3 regions of the Marinobacter sp. MDS2 genome follow, and region 3 is predicted to be linked to each of the others. Evidence: predicted binding sites of a transcription regulator. Region 3 holds the regulator's gene; each other region holds the start of a gene.
The links. The regulator LexA, encoded in region 3, represses DNA repair genes until DNA is damaged. The targets are predictions, from matches to a motif close to CTGTNTNNNNANACAG.
Positions count from the first base shown of each region.

Region 1: the regulator LexA is predicted to act here: its motif matches at 2,242-2,257, upstream of recA (recombinase RecA).
Region 2: the regulator LexA is predicted to act here: its motif matches at 2,495-2,510, upstream of imuA (translesion DNA synthesis-associated protein ImuA).

Region 1 is NZ_JAVAJF010000002.1:379,090-384,798, reverse strand. Features, by position in the region: gene Q9245_RS12555 (Lon protease family protein) at 1-493, opposite strand, end outside; gene Q9245_RS12550 (flavodoxin family protein) at 612-1,073, opposite strand; gene recA (recombinase RecA) at 1,096-2,142, opposite strand; gene Q9245_RS12540 (nicotinamide-nucleotide amidohydrolase family protein) at 2,309-2,809, opposite strand; gene Q9245_RS12535 (FAD-dependent oxidoreductase) at 2,824-3,918, opposite strand; gene Q9245_RS12530 (TIGR04283 family arsenosugar biosynthesis glycosyltransferase) at 4,047-4,745, shown strand; gene Q9245_RS12525 (TIGR04282 family arsenosugar biosynthesis glycosyltransferase) at 4,742-5,371, shown strand; gene mutS (DNA mismatch repair protein MutS) at 5,475-5,709, shown strand, end outside.
Region 2 is NZ_JAVAJF010000003.1:88,259-93,967, forward strand. Features, by position in the region: gene Q9245_RS13630 (error-prone DNA polymerase) at 1-363, opposite strand, end outside; gene Q9245_RS13635 (DNA polymerase Y family protein) at 363-1,781, opposite strand; gene imuA (translesion DNA synthesis-associated protein ImuA) at 1,786-2,475, opposite strand; gene Q9245_RS13645 (hypothetical protein) at 2,724-3,044, shown strand; gene Q9245_RS13650 (acyloxyacyl hydrolase) at 3,214-3,672, shown strand; gene rlmF (23S rRNA (adenine(1618)-N(6))-methyltransferase RlmF) at 3,694-4,623, opposite strand; gene Q9245_RS13660 (DUF6435 family protein) at 4,714-4,890, opposite strand; gene Q9245_RS13665 (PQQ-dependent sugar dehydrogenase) at 5,044-5,709, shown strand, end outside.
Region 3 is NZ_JAVAJF010000001.1:651,357-657,065, forward strand. Features, by position in the region: gene Q9245_RS03110 (sigma-54 dependent transcriptional regulator) at 1-375, opposite strand, end outside; gene Q9245_RS03115 (SOS cell division inhibitor) at 482-811, opposite strand; gene Q9245_RS03120 (DUF1329 domain-containing protein) at 907-2,265, opposite strand; gene Q9245_RS03125 (DUF6586 family protein) at 2,471-2,971, shown strand; gene Q9245_RS03130 (hypothetical protein) at 3,035-3,295, shown strand; gene Q9245_RS03135 (cell division inhibitor SulA) at 3,304-3,789, opposite strand; gene lexA (transcriptional repressor LexA) at 3,832-4,440, opposite strand; gene Q9245_RS03145 (amidoligase family protein) at 4,611-5,612, shown strand; gene Q9245_RS03150 (gamma-glutamyl-gamma-aminobutyrate hydrolase family protein) at 5,605-5,709, shown strand, end outside.

The DNA.
Region 1 (5,709 bases), on a different contig from region 3:
TCTTACGCCGTGCTTGTGCGGCCACCTTCTCCAGTTCGTCTTCCTGCATTTTGACGTAGTCGTTTTTCAGGCTTTCGGCTCTTTCGAGAAAACCGTCACCTTCGAACGTCTGAGGAATCATTTTGACCAAACGGGACATCAGTTTGTCCATGTCCTGCTTGAGCTGATGCCCCATACCCGCCGGGAGTTTAAGCAGCTTGGGATTCCGGGGCTCATCGAAATTGGCGACATAGCACCAGTCGTGAATCTGCTGTTTGGTATCGGTGTGGTGCTCGAGGTAGCGCAGCATCATCGTGCGCTTGCCCAGCCCGTTTCGGCCAACAGCGTACACGTTATACCCACCGTGAGGCATGGCCAACGCAAAGCGAACGGCCTCTTCAGCGCGATTTTGGCCCACGATTTCGGCCAGTGGCTCCAATTGCCGGGTAGTTTTAAAGGGCAGGTCTTTCAGAACACAGGATTTGTACAACTGTTGCAGCGGCAATGACTTCAAGTTTGGTACCCGTCGAGGTCGATTTCAAATAGTAAAAACAACCCTGCATTGTAGTGGTTGCGCTGCTGACTGTCGCCTATCACTTCCGGTTTTATCCAATTGGCACTGTCTGATGGCATTACACCAGGCCTGCATCCAGGCTGGCGGCAACATACATGCCTAACTCTTCACACTGTTCGGCAAACTCTTCTTTGTATTCGCCACGACAGGTCAATGGTTCGTTAACCAACTTCCACCGCAATCCTGTGGTGATACTTTCTATGGCTCGTCGCGTGCCCGTGCCATCGTGCCCGGCACGAATATAAAAAGCGAAAGGGAGACCTTGGGTCTCTTCAAGGCAGGGGTAATAACTTCGATCGAAGAAATCTTTGAGGGCTCCCGACATATAGCCGAGGTTTTCGGTGGTACCGAGAATGATGGCATCACAAGCCAGCACATCCTCGGGCCCCGCTTCCAGTGGCGCTTTTACAACCACCTCAACGGTTTCAATATCCGGATGGCGGGCGCCGCTGGCAACGGCCTCCCGCAACCGCAAAGTATTCGGAGATGGGGCATGAGCCACAATAAGCAGCCGTTTCATAACTCACCTCCTACACTTGTGATTAAAGCAGTTCGCCGTTTGCCTCTGCCGGTGCCGCCTCAACCTCTTCTTTCTTCACAGGCTTAGGCATTAGCTTGTCGCGGACTTTGGCCTCGATCTCCTGGGCCACATCCAAATGCTCTTCCAGGTATTTGCAGGCATTTGCCTTGCCCTGACCGATTTTGTCGCCATTGTAGGCATACCAGGCACCCGCTTTATCAACAAAGCCTTCCTTCACGCCCATATCAAGCACCTCAGCCATGTGGTAGATGCCCTTACCGTACATGATCTGGAACTCGGCCTGCCTGAAGGGCGGAGACACCTTGTTCTTAACAACTTTAACACGGGTTTCGTTACCGACGACTTCGTCACCGTCTTTGACCGCACCAATACGGCGAATATCCAGACGTACAGACGAATAGAATTTCAGCGCGTTACCACCGGTTGTGGTTTCGGGGCTACCGAACATGACACCGATCTTCATACGAATCTGGTTAATGAACACCATCAGACAGTTCGCATGCTTGACGTTACCCGTTAGCTTACGCAGCGCTTGAGACATCAGGCGCGCCTGAAGACCCACATGGCTGTCACCCATCTCGCCTTCAATTTCAGCCTTCGGCGTCAAAGCCGCCACCGAGTCAACAATGATCACGTCGATGGCGTTGGAACGCACCAGCATATCGGCAATTTCCAGAGCCTGCTCGCCAGTATCCGGCTGTGACACCAGCAGATCGTCTACATTGACCCCCAGTTTTTCAGCGTAGATTGGGTCCAGTGCATGCTCGGCATCGATAAAGGCGCAGGTTTTGCCCTGCTTCTGGGCTTCTGCGATAACCTGCAGGGTCAGGGTGGTTTTACCGGAGCTTTCCGGGCCGTAAATTTCAACAATCCGGCCATAAGGCAAGCCACCTATACCCAAAGCCACATCCAACCCCAGGGAACCGGTAGATACCGCAGGGATGGCTTCGCGGGGCTGGTCACCCATTTTCATCACGGCACCTTTGCCGAACTGACGCTCAATCTGGCCCAATGCTGCGCTGAGTGCTTTCTTGCGGTTATCTTCCATTATTGCCTCACCTTGTTTACCTGCGCGGCCGACCCTGAAAACGTTTGTGGTCAGCACCGATATTCGAAAGAAAGAACTGGAAGCTATCCAGCGCTTTTCCTGTATATTTGAACAGTATTAAAACATAAGCGTTGGCAGAGACCAACCCCCGCTCAAGCGAAAAACATCACAGCTTTCGTAGAAACTTCGTAACCCCTTGCAGGACATACAAAACCGCCTGGCGCCGCACCTGTTCACGGTCACCATCAAAACGTTTCACGCTGGCCTCCACTCTCCCGTCTCCGGTTCCCCATGCAAACCAGACAGTACCAACAGGCTTTGACTCGCTGCCACCCCCGGGGCCGGCAATGCCACTGATTGCCACGGCCACATCGACACCTGCAACTCTGATCGCACCGGCAACCATCTGGCGGACCACCACTTCACTCACAGCACCATACGCATCCAACGAAGAGGCCTCTACGCCAAGAATGGCCTGCTTGGATTCGTTGCTGTAGGTCACCAGTCCTGCCATCAAATACGCCGAAGAACCCGCCCTATCGGTCAAAACTTTGGCCACCCAGCCACCGGTGCAACTCTCGGCGGTCGCCATCGTTCGCCCCTGCTGCTCCAGCAGCTCGGCCAGCGCATTACCGGCCTGTTCAAGCGCCAGATCTGATGCCTGCATCGCTCTATCTCCCATTAGAAACCACCCACAAACCTGCGATCAATTTTGTCTTTCAAACGCCAGACCCACTGCCCGGAAAAAGCGAACGGGCCGTAACTGCCTATCGCGGTTTTGTCGCCACAAGAAAGAAGGTACAACGTATTGGTTCGCGGCTGAAAGGCCGTGAATTCACCCGATTCTGTCGCGGCGCGCAGATTCGCCGCCAGCACCGGTGCCGTGCGAACCGCGTGCACACCCGACCGGTTTAGTGATTGATCCAAACGACTGCAGACATCGCCTGCAGCAAACACTTCCGGATGGGAGAGGCTTTGTTGATGCTCATTCACCAACACAAACCCTTGGGCGTCCACCGCCAACCCGCTTGTTGCCAGAAAGGAAAAAGCCTCTGAACCGGTTGCAGCCATAACCAGATCCGGGCGCATAGTCACGCCGTCAGTCAGGACCAGATCATGGCCCGCCGCTTCCGCACGCTGCTCAACCACCTCTATGCCCAGTGCTGCCAGCTTGTTGTGGGCCAACTTACGGATGCGCGGACGAAAATCCGGCAAAAGCCCCTGATTACCGGTTATCAAACTTACCTTGGCCGGCGCTGTCGCACCCGCTCGCCCGGCATGTGCGACGGCCATCGCCAGTTCGGCCCCCGCAGCACCACCTCCCACCAGTGCTATGTGCGCGCCCTTGGCACCCGAACGTTCATGGTGTCGTGACCACTGCTGATGAAACTGCCCCAGAGGCTTAATACTAAGCAGCGTGCCAGCGTACCCCCGCAGGCTTTCAAGATTGGTTGTCGCACCGATGTCGATCGATAGCCAGTCGTAATCCAGCAGATCGCCGTCCGTCAGCCGAACCTGCTTTTTATCCGCCCGCACTTCGATCACACTGCCCAGCACAACCCTGGCACCCGCCGCCAGAGCCAGCGATCGGGCATCAATTCGGCATTGATCAACGGAATAGTGCCCGGCAACCCCTCCGGGCAACATACCCGAGTAGTATTGCCACGCTGAGGGCGTAACCAGCACCAACTCCACGTCTTTCAGCGGGGCCGACAGCCATTGCTTCAAGACGATCAGATGTGCGTGCCCGGCCCCCATCAAAACCAGTCGTTTCATAGTGACTCCGAGGATTGGCAGCGACACAGTACAAACAAAGGTGTTCTCAAGTGCGACTCCATCTGGTTAGATAACAAGGTTATCGTTTATGACCCGCCCCCGGACATGTTACGGAGCATTTGATCTACGTGCCACGCACCACCACGGTTCAACCTGAGCTCGCCATCATCGTACCAGTGCTGAACGAAGCGGCGGTATTAACCGAGCTAATGGTGCATTTAACCCATTGGCACCAACGGGGAGCCGAAGTAGTCATAGTTGATGGCGGCAGCACCGACCAAACCGTAGCAATAGCTCGCGAAAGAGGATTCAACGTCATCACTGCTCCAGCCGGCCGTGCCAACCAGATGAACGCCGGCGCGCACGCCAGCCACGCAGAACGTTTGCTTTTTCTACATGCCGACACGCGGCTACCGGACAATGCCGATCACGTTCTGGCTCGCATATTTAGTTCCACAGGCCCGGCGTGGGGACGTTTTGATGTGGTGATTGAAGGGCGCTCCAAAATGCTGCCCGTTATCGCAACCTTGATGAACTGGCGCTCGAGATTCAGCGGTATTGCGACCGGAGACCAAGCCTTGTTCATGAGCCGGGAACTGTTTAATCAAACCGGCGGATTTCCTGAACAGCCGTTGATGGAAGACATCGAGATGAGCAAACGGTTGAAGCAACTCTGTCGCCCTGTTTGCCTTCGGCATAAAGTGATCACCTCCGGCCGAAGGTGGGACACCCGCGGCAGCTGGCCAACCATCCTGCTCATGTGGCAACTTCGGTGGGCATACTGGCGCGGCATTCCTGCCCAACAACTGGCAGAGCGTTACCGATGAAGCCTGTTCGAATCCTTATCATGGCCAAGGAACCCCGGCCCGGTCGTGCCAAAACCCGGCTGATTCCAGCTCTGGGCGAGCAGCACGCTGCGGCCCTGGCCGACCGATTGTTTCAGAGAACGCTGCAACAAGCTTTGGCCGCCGATCTGGGACCGGTTGAACTGCACATCACACCGGATCCGTCGGCCCGCTATTGGCAAGAACTTCCGGGAGCGGAACGCTGCGAGCGCTTCTCACAAGTGGAGGGCGATCTGGGCGCCCGCATGGCAGCCGCTGCTCGGAATGGCCTGGCTCAGAGTACAGCCGTACTGATCATCGGCACCGACTGCCCAGACCTTGATGCCGATCAGCTCAAAGCGCTGGCGCAATCGCTGCAAAGCTACGATTGCTGCTTGTGTCCAGTCACTGATGGTGGTTATGCGTTGATTGGCTTACGGCAATTTTCTCACACGTTGTTTACCGATATCCCCTGGAGCACAGCGGACGTTGCACCGATCACCCGGAACAGAGCCAGAGCGCTCGGCTGGACATGCTACGAAAGCAAGTATCTACAGGACGTGGACGAACCGGAAGACCTCCTTCACCTCAGTCAAAACCACCCCGAGCTGATTTCTCCGAGCGACTAAACGACGTTTAATCAGAATCACCCGGAAAGGAACTTCGAGCCCACAGCGGCTCGTGGTAACATCCCAACCTTTTACACGATTGCCCCCCAGTTACCGAGGACATATGACGGCATCCGCGAAGAACCCGGCCAAGCAGGAATCTCCCAAGCACACCCCCATGATGCAGCAGTACCTCAAAATCAAAGGTGAACACCCCAATGAGATGGTGTTTTACCGCATGGGGGACTTTTACGAGCTGTTTTACGACGATGCCAAGAAAGCCGCCGAGCTTCTGGACATCACCCTGACCGCCCGAGGCCAATCCGGTGGCAACCCTATCCCGATGGCGGGCGTACCGT
Region 2 (5,709 bases), on a different contig from region 3:
GGTTTCGATATCCCGTGCGAAAAGCTGGTAGTGACCTTTTTCAGCCCGGCGCCGGCCCGTGGTGATCAGTTTGCACAGCTGACCATAACCCTGTCGGTCTTTGGCCAACAGGATAAAACGAGGAGCAGTAGAGCCGCTGGGAGCATCATTTAACTCAAACCAACTGCCGGTAATGAGCTTTACGGGGCTATCTTTCAACGCGGCCCAGGCTCTGGGAATACCGGCTACAGAACACGCATCGGTGATCGCGATGGCGCTATAGCCTAGCTCTAATGCCCGTTCGGCTAGCTCGTGGGGGTGCGAAGCCCCGGTCAGAAAAGTGAAATTACTGAAGCAGAAAAGTTCTGCATAGCCCGCGGCCATTAGCCAAACCACCCGTGGATGAACCATCCATCCTGGTGATCACGGAATACCCACGCCAGCTCACCACCCGGCAGCTGAGCAATGTAATAATCCCGGTGAACCCGCTGGCCATCCCACCAACCACTGCTGATGCGCTCCGGGCCGGAGAGCCAGTGCGAGGGGGTTTGGGTCAGAGGTTCGGGCCCTTTAAGCAACCATAAAGGGCGGTGGGGGAAAGGGGCTGACTCCGTTGCACGCTGTTTTGTGGGTTTGCGCACAGCATTGGCAGACCAGGCGCATTCCGGCCGATGATCCTCGGAAGGCGCAAGTTGTTTCAGTGCCTGATCGCCCAGCCGGGCTTGAAGCCGGCTGATCAACGTGTGCCAGGCTTCGTTCAGATCCTGTGTTTCGCCCAGTAAATCCTGCCCCGTTGGCGCCGCCCGGCCGGTAAATCGCTTGACGGTGAACGTCAGCGCAGTGACCGGCGCACTCAAGGGTTGCTGGTCAAGCTTCAGACGAATCAGCTTTAAAAACACCTCTGCCCGATGCTCGGGCCCGGTGGTTCGGATTCGAAGACGTGTTGGTTCTTGATGGCGATGTTGCAGCGAGAGCAGCAGGGTGTCGGTATCTTGCTGGCGCCAGCAAAGATCTTCCTCCAGTTCTGCCAGAATTCGCTGCAATGAAAATAAGAGCCCTTGAGTATGCTCCACCTCCTGAATGAAATCCGCCCGATGCCGGAACGTATGAGGTGGCTGCCAAGGTGTTTTCGGGTCTGCCCGGGTTCCCTGAATTTTCTGCACCGTGCTTAGCAGTTCTGGTGAGAGTCGCCGTGCTAGCTCAGGAGCGGGTAGGGCGAATACATCATCAAGAGTGCACAGCCCCAAACGCTGAAGACGGGTGCAGGACTTTTTATCGAAACCGGCGGCCTGCAGTGGCAGGGTACCAAGTGCCGTCATGATGTGGCGTTTGTCATCGGTACATTCGCCTTTGCCCGTGAGGGCCAATAAGCGCGCGGTCAGTGGCGTGTGGCCGATGGCGATCCAGGCGGTGAGCTGACGCTCGGTTAACGCTTGTTCTACGGTTTGCCAGATGGCTGGCAGCCCGCCGTACAATTTTTGCAGACTACTGACTTCAGCCCAAAGACCATCGGGTGGTGCCAGGGTGATGTGTGCGGCGTAGTGGTACAGCCAGCGCGCCTGGTCTTCCAGAAGCCAGGCTTCCTGCTTCGGATTTGCTTGCATAATGTGCAGGTCAGGCGCCAGACCCAGTGCGGTTTTCAGGCGCATGCCTACCTCAACGCCTAATGCCTGCGCTGTGGCACAAGCTTGCGTAACGGCTTGCCCTGAGCCATCCACAACCACAAGAGCTCCCGCAGCCTCTTGATTGCGGTGGATGTGGTCCAGCAACAGGTGGGGGAAGTGCAGATATAGCCAAAGCATAAGGTTACCGCATAGCCTCAGCCCACGGCCCCTGAATCACACGGGAGGAATTCTGGCTGGCAAGGTTGGCCCGGTGCCCGATTGCCAAAGAGCAACGCTGGCCGGGCCAGCTGCCTCGGCGCTTTATGATGTTGATCTTGAGTTCCTGGTGCTCATCCGGAACAAGCTCCAGCCGTAAAGCGGCCGGAGAATTCTGTTCAATATGGCGGCGGCTACGAAAAAGCACACACACATTACCGCCGGCTTCCGAGGCTAGCTGCAATCGGCGCACATCGCGGCTGGCCAACGTGCCAGGCCAGGCTAAAACCAACCCGGTAACCGGTGAACGAAGGCAGTTTTCGAGCGTCCACAAAAAGTCGTTCTGATCTTGAGTTGTGACCATTACCAAATGATCCAGATCAACCCCCTCCCGGGCCAAAGCGGGCGCATAGGGGGTGTGTGGCGGGTTTAGCCAGAAGATGGTTTTGCCTTCACTAGACACTCGCTGCATGAGTGGCAACACAAGATGCAGTTCGCCAATACCGCAGCTATCCAGCAAACATTCACTCAACGCACCCTTAGGCCAGCCAAGCCCGCCGAGTTGATTGTCCAGCGACGGGTATCCCGTGGGTTCCGCAGGCTGGGTGGTCTTCTTATGCTGGTGGCCCTGCCACACGCGGGCATCTTGAAGAAGGCTGCTCAGCAATTCGCTCATGGGGAAAAATCTCTAGATACTGTTTATATGTACAGTATTCTTAAGAGGGCAGGATTTCAACAAATTGGTGCGATTGTTTTGTTCTAAAATGTTTTGTTGATAGCACTGAGAACTTCAGATTTGCCTCTGGTCAGCGTTTGACTATCTCAGGGGGCTGTGTTTATGCTCGAGTAAGCACGGTACGTCCCGATTCCTTGGAAAACCCTGACTCAATCAAAGGTTTCTTATAAATCGAACAGGAGTCCAATATGACCAGCCGCTTGATCAAGAAGATGCTCGATGATTGGGAGCAACGTTCAACCCATGTCAAAGAGCAGGTCAGTACCAAGGTTGTTCTCAATAAGACAGACCTGATTAAGGTTGAAGCACTTGCCGAGACTTATAAATTACCTGCCGGTGATTTGCTTGCTAACATAATCAGCACCGCGTTGCTGCAAATCGAAGAGCAAATGCCCTATGTGGCTGGCGATAAGGTGATTCGCGTTGAAGAGGGTAATCCCATTTACGAAGATGTGGGGCGCACACCCGACTATATGGCTGCAAAAGCCAAGCTGGAAACTAAGCAATAACTAACGTCTGTATAGGACGTGAGGCACAACCCTTATTCACAATCCGCGGGGGCTGCCAGCAATGGTTTCTTGTCGCCATTTCTTTCGTTTCGTGCTGCCATTGGTCATCTGCTGGTTACTTCATTCAGCCCCGAGCTACGCGGAAGATCTGGAGTTGCAGAGTCTCAGTGTGCGTGCACGGGTTTCAGAGAAGACATTGCTTGGAGAAGACGCACCGGAAGACTTTAAGGAATACGATGTGTCGGCAGTTTTCCATTTACCCTGGAACAGCTATTTTGCTTCTGGCTGGGGTGTGGGTAGCCGCTTAATGGCCAGCGGAGGAATGCTGCGGGGCGCGGGTAAAAATGCGCTCGTTGTTTCGCTCATTCCGGAATTGACGCTAGGCAGTGAGAACGGTCGTTTTGTCCTGGACCTGGGCGCAGGAGGTGCTTTGTTCAGCAGGTGGCGTTTTGGTACCCAGGATTTTGGTGGGCCTTTTCAGTTTGCCCTGACCTCGGGCGTCACTTTTCCGCTTATTAGAAATCTGGGACTGGGGTATCGCTTCCTGCATTATTCCGATGCCAGCGTTAATGGATCTGATACGACTGGAGCGGATTTCCACATGATCGAACTTAGCTACCGATTTTGACCTTCGTTTCGCAGGCTGGGCTTAGATGAATGTCCAGGCCAGCACCCGTGTAACCTTGTTTCCCTGTTTCATTTCTATTTCCCGGATATCAACCGCGCCGAGCTTGCGAATCAACTTTTTTGCGGGCTTAACGTTATCGGCCTTTGAAACCAGGCTGGTAAACCATCGGCATTGAGTTGAATACGCGTGGCTTTCTTTAATGAGCTTTTTGAGAAACAGCTGTTCGCCGCCTTTGCACCAAAGCTCTGCTCCCATGCCGCCGAAATTCAGAGTAGGGGATTGGCTTTGGGCTTTTTGTTCACCGCGGCTACGAGCCAGGTTATTAAGCTTGAGTTGGCTCCCTTTCAGGGCTTCATCGAGCGAGGCATGAAACGGCGGGTTGCATACGCTGATGTCAAAGAATTCTCCCGCTTGAATAATTCCTTCAAAAATGTGGTTTTTATCGGGCTGTATGCGCAGTGAAATCTGTTCTTTGAGTGATGGGTTGCGGGCGATGATTTCGGACACGTTCGCCAGCGACTGGGTGTTGATGTCACTGCCGACACATTGCCAGCCGTATATCTGGCAGGCCAATAGCGGGTAAATCCCGTTCGCACCCGTGCCAATATCCAGCAGCTTGATATTGGTTTTTTCAAGCCCGGGCAAGTCGGCTACGTAATGGATGTAGTCGGCCCGGCCCGGGATGGGAGGGCAAAGTGCACCTTCAGGAATATCCCAGCCGCCGATGTCGTAATGGTGGCTTAGCAACGCGGCGTTGAGGGTTTTTACCGCCAGGGGGGTTGCGAAGTCGATGGACAGGTTGCCGTGAGCATTTGGTTTTACATAAGGCGCTAATGCCGGGTGTTTTTTTACCAGAGCCGGGAAATCGTAGCCTTGGTTGTGCAAGTTCCTTGGGTGCAGGTTCTTGCGAACAGGTTTGGCTTGGTTTTTACGTCGATGATGGCTGCTCACAGTAATCGGCCCGGGGCTTTGGAATTGAATGTAGACTGGGTCTGGCTTCGGGCCCAATTATAAGCTGCGTTTGTCAGTCCTCCAATTGCGTTAGGTGTTCGGCGACTCAATCTGCTGAATCTGCTTATAAACCTCCTCTGCTTCTGCGGAGAGTTCAGAATACGTTCTGATATCACCGTTCCTTTGGGCTTGCATGGCCCTCTCGAGCAGTGTCGCGTATTGTTTTTTGAGCTTTTTAGCCGGATCTTTCTTGAAGAAGGACAGCATAGAGTTCTCCGCTAGTGTGCGATGCGAGGTATATACGGAATGTTTTTAGGATCAGGTCATTACCAGCAGACCGCATTGAATATAGACAAGGAATGCGGGGTGCGCTTTATCCTATACTCTGAATAAATGCTTGCTGCTGACGCGGGGCGAATGATGAAAACATCGCAATTCATCTTGTACCTATTCCTTATCGGAGTTGGGGTTTGCGGCAACACCTACGCCGAACGAACGGATAACGTGGTTCATGGTAATTCAGGTTCGAGCCTGATCGCTGAAAGCTATGGCGAATTTGATGAACCTTGGGCCATGACCTTTCTCCCGGATGGGCGCCTCCTTGTCACTGAAAAATCAGGTGCTCTATATCTGGTTCGCTTGAATGACCGCACTAAACTGCCTGTCCGAGGCATGCCGGAGGTGGCCTATGGCGGGCAGGGTGGTTTGGGGGACGTTGTTCTTCATCCGAACTATCCGGATAACCACTGGATTTATCTGTCGTATGCAGAGCAGGGTTCCTGGCGGAAAAAAGGAGCCGTTGTTGCTCGGGCCGAACTGAATACCGAGGCGGACCCACCATCCATCGTAAACCTCGAAGTCATCTGGCGGCAAACTCCGAAGGTTTCCGGCGCAGGGCATTACTCCCACCGACTGGCATTTGGGCCTGAAGGGCATTTGTTTATCACCTCGGGTGACCGGCAAAAACTAGAGCCGGCTCAGCATTGGGGTCAGAATTTGGGTAAGGTGATCCGGATTAATCCGGACGGCTCCATTCCCAAGGATAATCCGTTTCAGGACCAAGGGGAGCTCGCAAAATCTTTTTGG
Region 3 (5,709 bases):
ATCACGGTAGATCTGAGCCCGATAGAGCGAATCAACGAACTTGGTATAGTTGAGCGGCCACTCCATATGCGCGATCAGTCGAGACGCGTGGTCTTCCGGCACTTGTGTTGCATCGAGATCGCCCACCAAAAGGATGGGCAGCCCCGGTGAAGCCTCACAAACCGATGCAATAACCGTCTTGGTGCTGTGATCTTCACCGTGAACAACCACCACCGATACCTGATCTATCTGGTCGGTCTCGCTGCTTTGCAAAAGCGCCAACGCCTCGTCACCGGCGACCACCTGCTCTTCACCCACAAATTCCAGAATAGTGATCAGATCACGCTGTCTGGCTTCGTCGTTGCTGAGCACCAGCACTTTATTATTTTGAGGCATTCACGAAGATCTCTATCGAAGGATTTGAGCCGTATTTAAGACTGTCTTCGGCCCGGAGTCAATTTTATGACACTTCAGCCGATTGATGGAGGAAGGCGCCCAGAAATCACTTTGAGCGGTTACTGGAAACGTTGGCGTAAGTCGCTGCTGCATTGCGATTTTGATTCACCCCCTGCAGCGACTGGCGAGCCTCGTCCCGAGCCTTGGCAGCCCCCTGCCCCGCGACTTCAACAAACCGGTTGAGCGCCTCTAAACGCTCTTTAACTTCCGAGGGCGACACGGCTCCTTGCTCCATTGCCTCCATTAAAGGAGCGACAACGGGTTTCACCTGTTGATTGAGAGCGATCAACGCCTCCCAATCTTCAGCCACTAACGCCGCTTCGAGTTGTTCGTGCAATGAATCGAGATCCGCAAGGAGCACATCAGGATTAGTCACCACAGGGCCACCTATTTAAGATTGATGCAAAAAAAGATCTGGCGAAACCAGCAAGGCAGCCGCTCCCCGGCCGGGTCGCGGCTTGAGGTAGCAACTTAACGGCGAGCGGCCCGACGGGCAGCGGAAGCCGTAAATTCGTTTCGACGATACCCGGGCGAGAAATCGTAAGCCGGGTAGCCGTCATCCAGACCGTCAATGTAATAACGCTGAGCTTTCAGATCGTACGTCATTTCCATAGTAGTCCAGAACACAGGCTGACTGTAATAGCTGATGTTATGTGCTTCGGAAACCCGCCACAATTCGCCTTTGTCGTCGTACTCTTCCGACGCCAGAATCTGCCAACTGTCCTCATCGATGTAGAATACGCGGCGAGCGTAGATATGCTGGATACCGGTCCGGCGCTTCGCTTCTACCACCCAAACCCGGTGCAGCTCATAGCGGGCCAGCTGCTGGTTAATATGATTTGCGCGGATAACGTCTTTCGGACGAACATCGCTATCGTGCAACTTATAGGCGTTATACGGCACCAAAAGTTCACGTTTTCCCTTGAGTTCCCAGTCGTATTGATTCGGGGCCCCGTTATACATGTCCTTCTGATCCACTGATCGCAACGACGAGGAATTCGGCAGATCCGTTTCGTAGGCCAGGTTGGGCGAACGACGCAGACGGCGGGAGCCGGAGTCATACCGCCACGCCAAGCGAGGTGAGCGCACCTGATCGAGGGTCTCGTGCACAAGGGTAATCGTGCCGGCCAAGGTACTGGGCGCCAAAGTGTCTGTTTTCAGGAAGAATATCTTGTTGTCGATGTCGGCCAGATCCGCCCCGGGGCGGCTGTACGCGAAATAATAATCGTACTGGTTAACCACCGGGTTGAATGACCCGTCGCGCTGAGGTGTGGCTGCGCCACTTCGGAACGATACTTCTTCTCCCCGGTACCGGAGAATGTGATTCCAGATCACCTCCAAACCGTTTTTCGGGATCGGGAAAGGGCTGGTCATGATGGTCTTTCGAACACCGTTGCCGTTATCCAACAGCTCGGCACTCAAGGCGTTCTCGTAGGATTTTTGATAGACCTCTTCGGGAAAGGCAGCCGTCCGGCGTGTTTTATAGACCGGCATAAAGAAGTTGGGACCATACTGTTCGAGCATCTGGATGTGGCCATCCGTCAACTTGTCCCGATACAGTTCCAGATTGTCCCGGGTAACAACGAACAGAGGTTCGTCTTCGGGAAACGGATTAACTTCAACCTCTCCCTCTTCCCAATTCGCTGGAGGCGTTGCCAAACCTCCCTGCCAAGCAGGGATAGTGCCGGCATCGTTGGCTGCCCTAACCGCGCCGACCGGTGTTAATTCGCTCTTTAACCGCTTAGCTTCCTCAGGAGCCACCTTGGCCCACGCGGCACCGGACATACTCAACGCAGCAATGGTGAACGCTGCCAACAATCGGTTTCGCATTCCTTATTCTCCAACAATGATCTTTTGAGCATCCACACGCTGCTCCAAGTGGCCCTTTTTGCCAAATTCAAACGATCGTTTCAAGGAAATCTTTGTAGTTTCTTGTGTCTACGCACAAACCACAGAGGGAAAGAATTGTCTGCTTAAAAATGATACACTGGGCGGCTAATTTATCTGGATCGGCTTAATCCTGAACGGGTCAACTATGGCGTCTCAATGGTATTCACTGACTTCCCAGAAACTGAATCTGGCCAAGACTTTACTCTCACAGCTAAACCAAACCATTGACCAGGCTCAAGTTAACCCCCAAAGCACCATGCTGAACGAAGCAATAATTCAGGGCACGGTCGAACTGCTGCTTCGAGCAAGACGTACCTTGCTGGTGATGATTGCACAGCATCATCAGCAAAAAGACTCAGAGCCGCTGCCTCTCGAAGAGCTTAGGACCAGAATCCCCTACGAAACCCAGGATCTCGCGGATCTGGAAATACTTCAAAGCACGCCGTCCAGCTGGTGGAACCATCTTTCGCACCTTGAAAAAGCGTTAAAGCAGCCGCCCACGCCGAAAAAGACCGTATCTGCCGACAACATCATTGCGGTTTCAGCAGAGGATGTAGCGGATCGCTCGGCCAAGAGCCTGAATGACACCCTGACAGCCATGACCGAATTTGCCCGAGCCGTAGAGAACAGACATAACGAGTGGTAATTACCTTTTCCAAGCCACTAAGCACGAATCACGAATAAATCGCACCAAGCAAAGGCCTAAAGAATGTCACCATCGTTTTTTGAAATTGTTGAACTGCCGAACGGCGACTACGCTTTACGGCGCGTTGATGACGATGCCGCGCCGCTGGTCCGCATTTCCTTCTCTCCCGAAGCGAAAGAAATGATGGCTGACCGCGACATGAGCATCGCAAAAGCCATGATAGCCGCAGGCATTGAAGCAACCGGAACCATTTCTGAAGAAGTTGACTGGGGCGACGAGGAAGGCGACTTTGGCGACGCTCAACCTCACTATACGATCCACTAACAGACTCACTATCTCTGGCGCAGCACCACTCCGTGGCTATTCCCTTTCGCGGATGCCTTTTGAAGCGATTCAAAGGCAGAGCGCGCCAGTTTGTTGGTCCACAACACCACGGCATGGCAGGTGCCCGCGCCCAGCGCTAACTCCGCCAGTTGTTGAGCCGGAATTTCGGGCGTAGACCGCAGCACCAGAATCTCTCCGGTTACAATGCCATGCATATTCTGCCACTTGCCTACCAATGACTGAGGTGGGTCTATCCAGGCCAGCCAACGCTTTTCCTGGTTCAACTGAGTCAACATGGGCAGCAGTAGCTGGAAATTCTCAACCTGACCTTCCGGCAGAATGATCTCGGTAACATTACCACCAAAACCCGCCTGCCCGGATCCCGATTTGGAACGACGAGACTCAGGTCTGTGGTAATGGGATGAAGCGGCCTGTGCAGAGACCACAGCCGCGGGTTGAAACGCCATAGTATTATTGAAGCTCAACTGTTCCATCACTCACCTACCTGCGTTGTTCACATGTCGATTTTTCAGCTATCAGTGCAGCTCTGAGCGCCGGATGACACCAACACCCAGACCTTCTATAAAGAGCTCTTGCTCTGCCAGATCTACTTCGATGGGGCTAAACTCTTCGTTTTCGGCAATCAACCAAACCTTATTGCCTTCCTTACGGAACCGCTTAACGGTGACTTCATCACCCACACGAGCGATAACGATCTGGCCATTCTGGACATCTTGAGTCCGGTGGACGGCCAGCAAGTCGCCATCCAGAATGCCGATGTCCTTCATGCTCATGCCCCGCACACGTAGCAGATAATCCGCCTTAGGTGAGAAGAAACTAGGCTGAAGCGCACAATGATCTTCGACATGTTCTTGGGCAAGAATCGGGCTACCCGCAGCAACCTGACCAATCACCGGCAACCCCAAATCCGGCTCGGCTTCTGGCAGCCGTATACCGCGACTGGCCCCGGGCACCATTTCAATCGCGCCCTTACGCGCCAGAGCCCGCAAGTGCTCTTCAGCCGCATTTGCCGAACGAAAGCCCAGTTCCGCAGCAATCTCTGCACGAGTTGGCGGATAGCCAGTCTCATCAAGATAGCGCCGGATAATATCCAGTACTTGGGACTGCCTGGCGGTTAGTTTCATGTTGGGACACTCCAGATAATGATGACTGGTTTTTTATACAGTGATTTGACTATATACAGTGTTTTATCCAGTGTAAAGTCTGAAACCGATCATTTATGGCCAGTAACGTGAAACGACATACCCCTGTGTTATGGTTACGCTCAAAGTCTTTAAAGGAACCACGACATACTATGAGCTCTTCTAAACTCAGCAATATGCCCGTCAGCACCCAAACAACGGATGGAAACGAACGCAAGGTTGGTGTGGAAATCGAACTGTCCGGGCTTAGTTACGATGCACTTATAGATCATGCCAGTCGGCTGTTAGGGGGTAAGCCGGAACTCCAGTCCCGTTACGTCACAAGCATCAAAACTGAAGATGGTGACTATACGATCGAGCTGGATTCGGATCCGATCAAAGACCTCAACCTTGCCGATGAGGGCCTGCCCACCTCCATAAGGGAGTTGGCTTCTCACGCGATGGATGCGATCGATTTCGCCGCTGAAAAAATTGTGCCTCTGGAAATCGTTGGCCCACCTTTGCCGCTGTCCAAACTCCATATCATGGAAACGCTTGTGGACGAGCTCCGTGACCTAGGCGCACTGGGTAGCCGGGAAGCGATCTATTTCGCCTTCGGCCTGCAACTAAACCCGGAGCTGCCAGACTTGGAGCCCGGCACAATTGTGCGTTATCTACAGGCATTTGCAGCACTGTACGATTGGCTGAAATCACGGCATCAGATCGATATCAGCCGTAAGTTCACCACCTACATCGAACCCTGGAGCGCCAAATACGCTGAAATACTGATGCAGGATAGCTATGCACCAGACCTCAAAGGTTTGATGAAGGACTATCTCGACAGCAATCCGACCCGTAACCGTGCTCTGGATTTACTGCCTTTGTTCGCTCACCTCGATGCGGACTATCTGGCCGAATATGTGCAAGACCCCCGCATAAAGAGCCGCCCGACGCTGCATTACCGGCTTCCTGACTGCGACATAGACAACCCAGACTGGCATTTTTCCAGTGTATGGAACGATTGGGTGGTGCTCGAGAAATTAGCCAACAACGCACAGGATCTGGCGGCACTCAGAAGAAAATACCGGGAAGCTCAAGAATTGAGTTTTCATAATCTGACCCATTCCTGGGCTGACACCACTCAGCAATGGCTCCAAGAACACGGTTATGTCTAACAAGGAAACCGAAACCGATATTCCGGGGCTAACGATTGGTATCAGCGGCCCCGCCCGGAGAAGCCTGGCACAGCGGCTAATCAGCCTCGGTTTGCGC